Regions from separate parts of the Streptomyces sp. NPDC059010 genome, predicted to be linked through region 2. Evidence: riboswitches for the same ligand, from Rfam matches in the RefSeq annotation. Region 2 holds a riboswitch; the other holds the start of a gene.
What was found. A riboswitch is a leader RNA that binds a small molecule or an ion and turns the genes downstream of it on or off. The one in region 2 is predicted to bind thiamine pyrophosphate.

Region 1 (5,742 bases), on a different contig from region 2:
TCCGGGCCGTCTGTGGGCCGTCCGAGGAGAGCCAACGACGACCAACGACGACCACTGACGACCACGATGCACGGCTCGGAGCCCAGGTCACACGATTCGATCTGCAACACTGGTACAGCCATGCCTAAGCCCGGAGAACTCACTTTCGTCGCCCCCCGCGGAGCCAAGAAGCCGCCGCGGCATCTCGCTGATCTCACGCCCGGTGAGCGTAAGGACGCTGTCGCTGCGATCGGGGAGAAGCCGTTTCGTGCCAAGCAGCTCTCGCAGCACTACTTCGCGCGGTACGCGCACGAGCCGGAGCAGTGGACCGACATCCCGGCCGGTTCGCGTGACAAGCTGCGCGAGGAGCTGTTTCCCGAGCTGATGACCGTCGTACGGCATCTGTCGACCGACCAGGGTGACACGCGCAAGACGCTGTGGCGGCTGTTCGACGGGACGCTCGTCGAGTCGGTGCTGATGCGGTATCCGGACCGGGTGACCATGTGCATCAGCTCGCAGGCGGGATGCGGGATGAACTGCCCGTTCTGTGCGACCGGGCAGGCGGGGCTGGACCGGAATCTGTCCACCGCGGAGATCGTCCATCAGATCGTGGACGGGATGCGGGCGCTCAGGGACGGGGATGTTCCGGGCGGGCCCGCCCGGCTGTCCAACATCGTCTTCATGGGGATGGGGGAGCCGCTCGCGAACTACAACCGGGTGGTGGGAGCCATCCGTCGGCTCACCGACCCCGAGCCCGACGGGCTGGGGCTGTCGCAGCGCGGGATCACCGTGTCGACGGTCGGTCTCGTGCCGGCCATCCACCGGTTCGCCGACGAGGGCTTCAAGTGCCGGCTCGCGATCTCGCTGCACGCGCCCGACGACGAGCTGCGCGACACCCTCGTGCCCGTGAACACGCGGTGGAAGGTGCGCGAGGTGCTCGACGCCGGGTTCGAGTACGTCGGGAAGAGCGGACGGCGGCTGTCGATCGAGTACGCCCTCATCCGGGACATCAACGACCAGGCCTGGCGCGGTGACCGGCTCGGGCGGCTGCTCAAGGGCAGGCCGGTGCATGTGAACCTGATTCCGCTGAACCCGACGCCGGGCTCGAAGTGGACCGCGTCCCGGCCCGAGGACGAGAAGGCGTTCGTCGAGGCCATCGCCGCCCATGGTGTGCCGGTGACCATTCGGGACACCCGTGGTCAGGAGATCGACGGGGCGTGTGGGCAGCTCGCCGCGACCGAGCGGTAGTCTGGCCACCGTAAGGTCGCCGTAAGCACATCTTCATATTCCGACAGGGGAGCGCCACAGCGCTGAGAGTGCGGCACCGGCCGCAGACCCTCTGAACCTTGCCCAGGTCATTCTGGGTAGGAAGTTCGGTCATCACTCAAGCTGTTGCGCCCTGCCCGGGAGTCGAAAGCGGACTTCCGGGCAGGGCCGCGTCTCTTCCTGGTCAACCCCAGGAGGAATTCAGTGAGCATCATCAAGAAGGCCACGGTCCTCGCCGTCGGTCTCGGCCTTGTCACGCTGTCCGCGTGCGGTTCGTCCGACTCGGGCGGCGGCGACGCCGGGGCCGGGAGCAAGACCGTGACGCTTGTCAGTCACGACTCGTGGTCCGTCTCGAAGGGCGTTCTCGCCGCGTTCGAGAAGCAGTCCGGCTACCAGGTCAAGGTCCTGGAGGACGGCGACGCCGGGCAGGCCGTCAACAAGGCGATCCTGACCAAGGACAACCCGCAGGGCGACGTCTTCTTCGGCGTCGACAACACCCTGCTCTCGCGGGCGCTCGACAACGGGCTGTTCCAGTCGTACGAGCCCAAGGGCTCCGACCTGATCCTGCCCGAGTACCGGGTCGACCCGGACAAGCACCGGGTCACCCCCATCGACACCGGCGACATCTGCGTCAACTACGACAAGGCGTACTTCAGCGAGCACAAGCTGACCCCGCCCAGCTCGTTCGACGATCTGATCAAGCCCGCGTACAAGAACCTCCTCGTCACCGAGAACGCCTCCACCTCCTCACCCGGCCTCGGCTTCCTGCTCGGTACCGCCGCCCGGTACGGCGACGACGGCTGGCCGGACTACTGGAAGAAGCTGAAGGCCAACGGCGTGAAGGTGGTCGACGGCTGGGAGCAGGCCTACAACAACGAGTTCTCCGGGTCCGCCGGCGGCAAGAAGGCGGGGGCCGACCGGCCGCTCGTCGTGTCGTACGCCTCCTCGCCGCCCGCCGAGGTGATCTACGCCAAGCCCAAGCCGACCAGCGCGCCGACGGGCGTCGCGACGGGCACGTGCTTCCGGCAGGTCGAGTACGCGGGCCTGCTCAGCAACGCCAGGAACACCGAGGGCGGCAAGGCGCTCCTGGACTTCCTGCTGACCAGGACGTTCCAGGACGACATGCCGCTGAACATGTTCGTCTACCCGGTGCGGGAGGGCGCCCAGGTCCCGCCGGAGTTCGTGAAGTACGGCCCGCAGGCCAAGGATCCCGAGACCATGGACCCGGCCAAGATCGCCGACAACCGTGACGACTGGGTCAAGTCGTGGACCTCGCTCGTACTGAAGTAGCCCCGCGCAAGGGCCGTACAAGGGCCTCCAAGGGCGGCGCGGCGGTGCGGCTCGGCCTGATCGCCGTGCCCGTCGCGTTCTTCGCGGTCTTCTTCGCCTACCCCGTCGCCGCGATCGTCGCGCGCGGTCTGAAGGTCGACGGGGTGTGGCGGTTCGGGCGGCTGTGGGACGTGCTCGGGGAGTCGGACATCCGGCACGTCCTGTGGTTCACCACCTGGCAGGCGCTCGCCTCCACCGCGCTGACGCTGCTGATCGCGCTGCCGGGCGCCTATGTCTTCGCCCGCTTCGACTTCCCCGGCAAGCAGGTCCTGCGGGCCGTGGTGACCGTCCCCTTCGTGCTGCCGACCGTCGTCGTCGGCACGGCGTTCCTCGCGCTGGTCGGCCGCGGCGGACTCCTCGACGAGCTGTGGGGCGTACGGCTCGACACCACCGTGTGGGCCATCCTGCTCGCGCACGTCTTCTTCAACTACGCAGTCGTCGTACGCACGGTGGGCGGACTGTGGTCCCAGCTCGACCCACGGCAGGAGGAGGCCGCGCGGATGCTCGGGGCTTCGCCGCTGAAGGCCTGGCGTCAGGTCACCCTCCCGGCGCTCGGGCCCGCCGTGGCCGCCGCCGCGCTCATGGTCTTCCTGTTCACCTTCACCTCCTTCGGGGTGGTGCAGATCCTCGGCGGGCCGACCTTCTCGACCCTCGAAGTGGAGATCTACCGGCAGACCTCCGAGATCTTCGACCTGTCCACCGCCGCCGTCCTGACGATCATCCAGTTCCTGGCCGTGGCCGCGATCCTCGCCGTGCACGCCTGGACGGTACGGCGTCGGGAGAGCGCCCTGCGTCTGGTGGACGCCTCGGTGACCGCCCGGCGGCCGCGCGGTGCGGGGCAGTGGGCACTGCTGGCCGGTGTCCTGGCTGTCATCGTCGTCCTCCTGCTGCTGCCGCTCGCCGTGCTGGTGCAGCGCTCGTTCGACGCCCCCGACCTCGGCTACTACCGGGCGCTGACCAGCGCCGACGGCGGTGTCTTCCTGGTCGCGCCGATCGAGGCGATCGGCAATTCGCTCCAATACGCCGTCGTCGCCACCCTCATCGCCGTGCTGATCGGCGGTCTGGCCGCCGCCGCGCTGACCCGGCGGGACGCGGGCCGGTTCGTGCGCGGCTTCGACGCGCTGTTGATGCTGCCGCTCGGGGTGTCCGCGGTGACGGTCGGCTTCGGGTTCCTGATCGCGCTGGACGAGCCGCCGCTCGATCTGCGGGCCTCCTGGATCCTGGTGCCGCTGGCGCAGGCGCTGGTCGGGGTGCCGTTCGTCGTACGGACCATGCTGCCCGTGCTGCGGGCCGTGGACCAGCGGCTGCGCGAGGCGGCGTCGGTGCTGGGGGCCTCGCCCTGGCGGGTCTGGCGTGAGGTGGATCTGCCGATGGTGCGGCGGGCCCTGCTGATCGCGGCCGGGTTCGCCTTCGCGGTGTCGCTGGGGGAGTTCGGGGCGACGGTGTTCATCGCGCGGCCCGACAACCCGACGCTGCCGGTGGCCGTGGCGCGGCTGCTGGGGCGGGCCGGTGAGCTCAACTACGGCCAGGCGATGGCCCTTTCGACGGTACTGATGGTGGTGTGCGCGGTGGCGTTGCTGGTGCTGGAGCGGCTTCGCAAGGATCGGACGGGGGAGTTCTGAGATGACGCCGAGTACGCCGAGTGCGCGAAGTCTGCTGAGCCTGGAAGGCGCGACCGTACGGTTCGGCGGCCGGCCCGTGCTCGACGCCGTCGGCCTCGATGTCGCCGAGCACGAGATCGTGTGCGTGCTCGGGCCGAGCGGCAGCGGCAAGTCGACGCTGCTGCGGGCCGTGGCGGGGCTGCAGCCGCTGGACGCCGGGCGGGTCCGGCTCGACGGGCGGGACCAGGCCGGGGTGCCCGCGCACCGGCGGGGCGTCGGGCTGATGTTCCAGGACCATCAGCTCTTCCCGCAGCGGGACGTCGGCGGCAACGTCGCCTTCGGGGCCCGGATGCACGGCGCCTCCAAGGGTGAACAGGCCGAGCGGGTGGGGGAGTTGCTCGCACTCGTCGGACTGCCGGGCGCCGCCCGCCGTGCCGTCGCCTCCCTCTCCGGCGGGGAGCAGCAGCGGGTCGCGCTGGCCCGTGCGCTCGCGCCCCGCCCCCGGCTGCTGATGCTGGACGAGCCGCTGGGCCAGCTCGACCGCTCGCTGCGGGAGCGGCTCGTGGTGGAACTCCGGGAGCTGTTCGGGCGGTTGGGCACCACCGTGCTCGCCGTGACGCACGACCAGGGCGAGGCCTTCGCGCTCGCCGACCGGGTCGTGGTGATGCGGGACGGGCGGATCGCCCAGACCGGGACGCCGCTTGAGGTGTGGCAGCGGCCGGTGGACGAGTTCGTGGCGCGCTTCCTCGGCTTCGACAACGTGGTCGAGGGCACCGTCGCCGGGGAGGCCGCGGACACGCCCTGGGGCAAGCTCCCGGTCGGCGAGGGCGCCGCACAGGGCCCGCGGACGCTGCTCGTACGTCCGGCCGGGGTGCGGCTCGTGGCGCCCGAAGCGGGCCTGTGCTGCACGGTCGCGGCACGCACCTTCAAGGGCACGCATGTCGCCGTGCACGTCCAGCCGGAGGACGCGCCGCGCCTGGAGGCGGCGTGTGCGCTGCGGGACGCGCCGGAGGTTGGGGACGAGGTCGGCGTGGAGTTCGACGCGGCCGAAATTGTCGTGCTGGGCTGATCACGCGGCCCGTAGGGTGCGAGGCATGACGCTGCTCGCACATGATCGTTACTGCGATGAAATCGCCCACCAGGTAGGCCTGCTGAGGTCCGTGGTGACGTCCGGCGCCGATCTGTCGGCCACCGTCCCGACCTGCCCGGACTGGTCGCTGGAACAGCTCGTCCGGCACACCGGCGGCGCCCTGCGCTGGGTGGAGCTGATCGTGCGGACGCGGGCGCAGGAGGAGGTTCCGGAGGAGACGGTCCCGCTCCACGGCGGACCGGCGGAGCAGGGCGACCCGGCCGCCCTGGACGCCTGGCTCGCGGAGACCGGCGAGATGCTGGTCGGCGCGCTGCGGGAGGCCGGGCCGGACGCCAAGGTGTGGGGGTGGGCCGGGGTCCTCACCGCCGGGTTCTGGGCCCGCCGTATGACCCACGAGATCACCGTCCACCGGGCGGACGCGACGCTCGCCGCCGGGCTGCCGTACGAGGTCGCGCCGGATGTGGCCGCCGACGCGAT
Region 2 (5,742 bases):
CTCGACGAGGCGCTGCGCTCCGCACCACACCGCCCGGAACTGACCGCTGTCGGACAGCGACTCAACCCCGAACAGCTGCGCACCATGGCGCTCAACGCCACCGCACTCATCACGGCGGCCGCGGCGACCGAGTACCAGCACTATGTGAAGGTCCGCGAGGAACTGCGCCAGCCGGCGCCGTCCACCCCGTCGTCCGCCAGCGAGTCCGGCTCCACCGAGTCGGGCACGGGCGCGATGGGGCTCGCCGCCACCATGGGAGAGGTCGCCGAGACCGCCGGCCCCGGCGTCATCGCCGTGGTCGCCGTCCTGGCCCCTGTCCTCGCCGGCACCGCAGCGGCGATCTTCCTGCTCGTCGGTTACATCCTGAGGATGCTCAACCCCGAGCCGGCATTCGCCCAGACGATGCTCACCACCGGATGGGTCTTCGGCGCCGTCGCAGCGGCCGCGATCCTGGTCGCCGCCGTCGGACTTCTGCTCACCGCCCTGCGCAACCAGCCCGCGTTCGTCAGCGGACCGTACGGCGAACTGAGCGAGGAGGTGGCCCGGGCCAGGGAAGCCTGGCGCGAGGCACTGCTGGAGCGCGGCATCCTGCCCTTCCTGCGGGAGGCACTCGCCGATCCCGGCACGGCATCGGCCCTGCACCGCATGCCACCGTCGACGCCGGCCGGCCGCATCCCGGCTCTCGGATACGACCGCCCGGGTTTCAGCAGCCCGGGCGACGGACCCACCTCCGGCCCGCGACCGAGCTTCTCCAGCCCGGACTACACGAGCCCGGACTTCGGAGGGCCGGACCACCAGCCGGAGTAGCCCCTCGGCTTGCGCCCCCGCCGTAGGAGAGCCCCCAGCAGGGGACCCTCCGCCTCGACGGACCCCCGGGGAAACCTCCTCGGGGAGGCGCAAGCCGAACGTCTGGCAGCGCGCCGGGGCATTGCACCCCGGGTCAGGACGTCGACGTCAGTCCGCGATCGGCAGGTACACCCGGTTGCCCGCCGCCGCGAACTCCTTCGACTTCTGAGCCATGCCGTCCTCGATCTCTTCCTGGGATCCACCGTGTTGGCGACGGATGTCCTGGGAGATCTTCATCGAGCAGAACTTCGGCCCGCACATGGAGCAGAAGTGGGCCGTCTTGGCGGGCTCGGCCGGCAGCGTCTCGTCGTGGAACTCCCGTGCCGTGTCCGGGTCGAGAGCCAGGTTGAACTGGTCCTCCCACCGGAACTCGAAGCGGGCGTCGGACAACGCGTCGTCCCACTCCTGTGCGCCGGGGTGTCCCTTGGCGAGGTCGGCCGCATGGGCGGCGATCTTGTAGGTGATCACGCCCGTCTTGACGTCGTCACGGTTGGGCAGGCCCAGGTGCTCCTTGGGCGTCACATAGCAGAGCATGGCCGTGCCCCACCAGGCGATCATCGCGGCGCCGATGCCGGAGGTGATGTGGTCGTACGCCGGCGCGACGTCCGTGGTCAGCGGGCCGAGCGTATAGAACGGAGCTTCATCACAGATCTCCTGCTGAAGGTCGATGTTCTCCTTGATCTTGTGCATCGGGACATGTCCCGGGCCCTCGATCATGGTCTGAACATTGAAACGCTTCGCGATCCGGTTGAGTTCCCCGAGAGTGCGCAGTTCCGCGAACTGCGCCTCGTCGTTGGCGTCCGCGATCGAGCCCGGCCTGAGGCCGTCGCCCAGCGAGTACGTGACGTCGTACGCCGCGAGGATCTCGCAGAGTTCCTCGAAGTTCTCGTACAGGAACGACTCCTTGTGATGCGCCAGGCACCACGCGGCCATGATCGAGCCGCCGCGCGAGACGATGCCCGTCTTGCGGTTGGCGGTGAGCGGCACGTACGGCAGGCGCACACCCGCGTGGACGGTCATGTAGTCCACGCCCTGCTCGGCCTGCTCGATGACCGTGTCCTTGTAGATCTCCCAGGTCAGCTCCTCGGCACGGCCGTCGACCTTCTCCAGCGCCTGGTAGAGCGGCACCGTGCCGATGGGCACGGGGGAGTTGCGCAGCACCCACTCACGGGTGGTGTGGATGTTGCGGCCGGTCGACAGGTCCATGACCGTGTCGGCGCCCCAGCGGGTCGCCCAGGTCATCTTCTCGACCTCTTCCTCGATGGAAGAGGTGACCGCGGAGTTGCCGATGTTGGCGTTGACCTTCACCAGGAACCGCTTGCCGATGATCATCGGCTCGATTTCCGGGTGGTTGACGTTGGCGGGCAGCACCGCCCGGCCCGCGGCGATCTCGTCGCGGACCACTTCGGGGGAGACGTTCTCCCGGATGGCCACGTACTCCATCTCGGGCGTGATCTCGCCGCGTCGCGCGTAGGCGAGCTGGGTGACCGCCTTGCCGTCACGGCCGCGACGAGGCTGGCGCGGCCGTCCGGGGAAGACGGCGTCGAGGTTGCGCAGACCACCGCGCGGCGAGGTGTGCTTGATCCCGTCGTCCTCGGGACGAACAGGACGACCCGCGTACTCCTCGGTGTCACCGCGGGCGATGATCCAGTTCTCCCGTAGCGGGGACAACCCCCTGCGGACGTCGGTATCGGTCAGTGGATCGGTGTACGGGCCCGACGTGTCGTACAGCGTGACCGACTGCCCGTTGGTGAGGTGCACCTGGCGGACCGGCACCCGCAGGTCGGGGCGCGAACCCTCGACATACGCCTTGTGCCAGCCGATGGACTTCCCGGCCTCCGGGGACGTTTCACCCTGAGTGGGCTGTTCGTCCTGGCTGGAGGCAGGCGTGCGCGTGTCCTTGATGGTCATGAGACCTACTCCCTACGCCGGCATTACCCGGTAACAGGTTCGGCGGTCGACGCAGCGGTATCCGTCTGCCGACGTTTCGTGTGAAACATCACTCGTGGTGAGTGATGTTTCATGTGAAACATCGCTGGGACGGAGGTCAGCGCCCTCTCAGCCCGGTGCTCCGAGCTCCCGCGTGTACAAAGGTGGCACCACGCTAGCGTCAATTCGGGCGCGGTGAACAGAGGGCCTCGGTCGTTCTTGCGATGATCGGGCGGTGACCTCGACGCATGAACCTCCGTACCCACCGCCCGAGCGGCCCCGTGGATCCGGCGCCGGAAACGGCCCCGTACGGGGCAACGACCGTACAGACGGCCGGGGTTCAGGGGTCGCCGGAGCGAGATACGACGGCGGATACGGCCGGGGTCCCGGGGGCGGCGGTCACGAAGGTCAGTTGGCCGGCGATCAAACGGCTGGCGATCACATGACGGGGACCGGCGGCTGGCACCAGCACGGTCCCGGGGCCGGTGGCCTGCATGAGCACGGACCCAGAGCCGGGGGCATGCATGAGCACGGTCCGGGATCCAGCGGCTCACCAGGGCGCGGGCCCGGCCCGGATGACGAGCGCGGGCATGATTCCGGTGCTGGTCATGGGCACGGAGCTGGCTACGACGGCTCGCGCGGCGGTGGTGGCGGCGGCCGTGGCGGTGGCGGTGGCGGTGGCGGGGACGATCGCGGTCATGGGCATGGGCACTCGCACAGTCACGCCCACGGTCCTGCGGCGCCCGTCTCCCGGCATCTGCGCAAGGTCATCGCGGCGATCCTGATCCCGTTCGCCGCGGCGGTGGTGGTGGGGCTCGCGGTGCTGTGGCCGGGCGGTGCCCCGCCGCACGAGCGCACGGGGGTCGGCTTCGACCGACAGACACAGCAGGCCACGGTCACCAAGGTGGTCGAGCTGAGCTGCAAGGACGTGGGCGCCTCTGGCGTGCCGCCGACCGGTGACACCTCCACCGCCGAGGGTTCCTCCGCCGCGCAGCAGGAGAAGGGCACCTGCAAGAAGGCGACGATTCGCGTCGACACGGGCAACGACAAGGGCCGTACGTTCACCGAGATCGTGCAGCCCGACCAGTCACGGCAGTTGCACGAGGGCCAGGAGGTCGTGGTCGCCTACGAGCCCTCCGCGCCCAAGGACCTGCAGTACTCGGTCACCGACGTGAACCGTGAGTTCCCGATGATGCTGCTCGCCGGCATCTTCGCGCTCGCCGTCGTGGTGGTGGGCCGGATGCGCGGCGTCATGGCGCTGGTCGCGCTGGCCATCAGCTTCATGGTGCTTACCTTCTTCATCCTGCCGGCGATCCTGCAGGGCTCGAACCCGCTGGTGGTGGCGGTGGTGGGGGCGAGCGCCATCATGCTGATCGCCCTCTACATGTGCCACGGCCTGTCGGCCCGTACATCCGTCGCGGTGCTCGGCACGCTGCTCTCGCTGCTCCTGATCGGCCTGCTGGGCTCGGGGTTCATCGACTGGGCCGCGCTCACCGGCAACACGGACGACAACACCGGGCTGATCCACGGGCTGTACCCGTCGATCGACATGAGTGGTCTGCTGCTGGCCGGCGTCATCATCGGTTCGCTCGGTGTCCTCGACGATGTGACGGTCACCCAGACCTCGGCGGTCTGGGAGCTGCACGAGGCCAACCCGACGATGGGCTGGCGCGGGCTGTACCGCGCGGGCATCCGGATCGGCCGCGACCACATCGCGTCCGTGGTCAACACACTCGTCCTCGCCTACGCGGGCGCCGCCCTGCCATTGCTGCTGCTCTTCTCGATCGCGCAGAGCGGCGTCGGCACGGTCGCCAACAGTGAGCTGGTGGCCGAGGAGATCGTGCGCACGCTGGTCGGCTCCATCGGCTTGGTCGCCTCGGTGCCGGTCACCACGGCCCTCGCGGCCCTGGTGGTCTCGGCCGACCGGCCGGAGAAGGCGGCGGCGCCGACGGGCTCCCAGCCGGCTCCGGCGGGCTCCAGGCCGGCCCCGGCAGGCGCACAGGCGGCTTCCGGGCGCGGCGGGCGAGGGCGCCGACGGAAGCGGTGACAACAACGGCGCGGTGGCGACAGCGGCGCGGTGACGACTACGGCCTAGCCGGGTCGTTCGGTCCCGCCCGTCCGGCGGAGCGCGAAGTACATCCGGCGTTGAGGAAGCGCTCCCACGCGCCCCTTGTGCGCCGCTGAAGCGTTACGCCACCGCCACCCTCACCGGTGCGACACGTCAGCCGGCACTCTGCTCCTCCGCCAGGATGCGGTCCAGGGCCTCGTCGAGGTGGGCGTCGAAGTCGGCGAGCGCGCCCTCCTGCCCGAGCGGCACCAGCTTGTCGGTGCGGTCCAGGAAGGCCACGAGCGGCGCCACCGAGGAGCGGAACAGCGCCTGGTCGGCGCCGACCTGAAGGCGGATCAGAACGTCACCCAGCGTCTCGGAACCCGCCGGAGAGACCCGCACATCGCCCTCCCCGCACGGCCGCCCCACCCCGTCGACCAGCAGCTCACGCCCGAATGCCCAGGTCACCGGGGCATCGCCGGGCAGATGGAAGGTCAGACGTACGGCATAGGGATCACAGGTCTCGTAGCGCAGCTCCACCGGGATGCGGAAGGAAAGCTCCTCCGAGACGAGAAAGCTCATCATGACCTCTGCCTGTACGGACTCGCGCATCGCCTACCCCGTCGTTTGCCTTCGACTGGCCGGGAACGGAACCCGACACTGGTGGAATCTTGCTGAACGTACACGAGAGATCACAAGGAGTGAGTTTTCACATACTGATAGAGATCGAGAGTGACCCCAGGAGCCGCCCGACCTCGTCCTGCAACTGCCGCGCCGCCGGCAGCAGCCGGTCGGCCTGGTGGGCCGGCAGGGAAATGGCCATCGTCGCGGCCGTTGTGCCCACGGTGATCGGGATCGCCGCGCACACCGTGCCCAGCGCGTACTCCTGGCGCTCGGTCACCGTCTCCATCCGCCGGATC

Region 1: it holds a riboswitch for thiamine pyrophosphate, as region 2 does, so the genes downstream of both, ACFWYS_RS02580 (thiamine ABC transporter substrate binding subunit) here and thiC (phosphomethylpyrimidine synthase ThiC) in region 2, are expected to answer to the same signal.

Annotation. Positions count from the first base shown of each region.
Region 1 covers NZ_JBHYJA010000002.1:97,571-103,312, reverse strand. Annotated here, with positions in the region: gene rlmN (23S rRNA (adenine(2503)-C(2))-methyltransferase RlmN) at 121-1,227, shown strand; TPP riboswitch at 1,263-1,368, shown strand; gene ACFWYS_RS02580 (thiamine ABC transporter substrate binding subunit) at 1,450-2,535, shown strand; gene ACFWYS_RS02575 (ABC transporter permease) at 2,511-4,196, shown strand; gene ACFWYS_RS02570 (ABC transporter ATP-binding protein) at 4,198-5,244, shown strand; gene ACFWYS_RS02565 (maleylpyruvate isomerase family mycothiol-dependent enzyme) at 5,270-5,742, shown strand, end outside.
Region 2 covers NZ_JBHYJA010000047.1:23,720-29,461, reverse strand. Annotated here, with positions in the region: gene ACFWYS_RS37080 (hypothetical protein) at 1-807, shown strand, start outside; gene thiC (phosphomethylpyrimidine synthase ThiC) at 955-2,757, opposite strand; TPP riboswitch at 2,750-2,939, opposite strand; gene ACFWYS_RS37070 (YibE/F family protein) at 3,296-4,822, shown strand; gene ACFWYS_RS37065 (SsgA family sporulation/cell division regulator) at 4,997-5,434, opposite strand; gene ACFWYS_RS37060 (IclR family transcriptional regulator) at 5,532-5,742, opposite strand, start outside.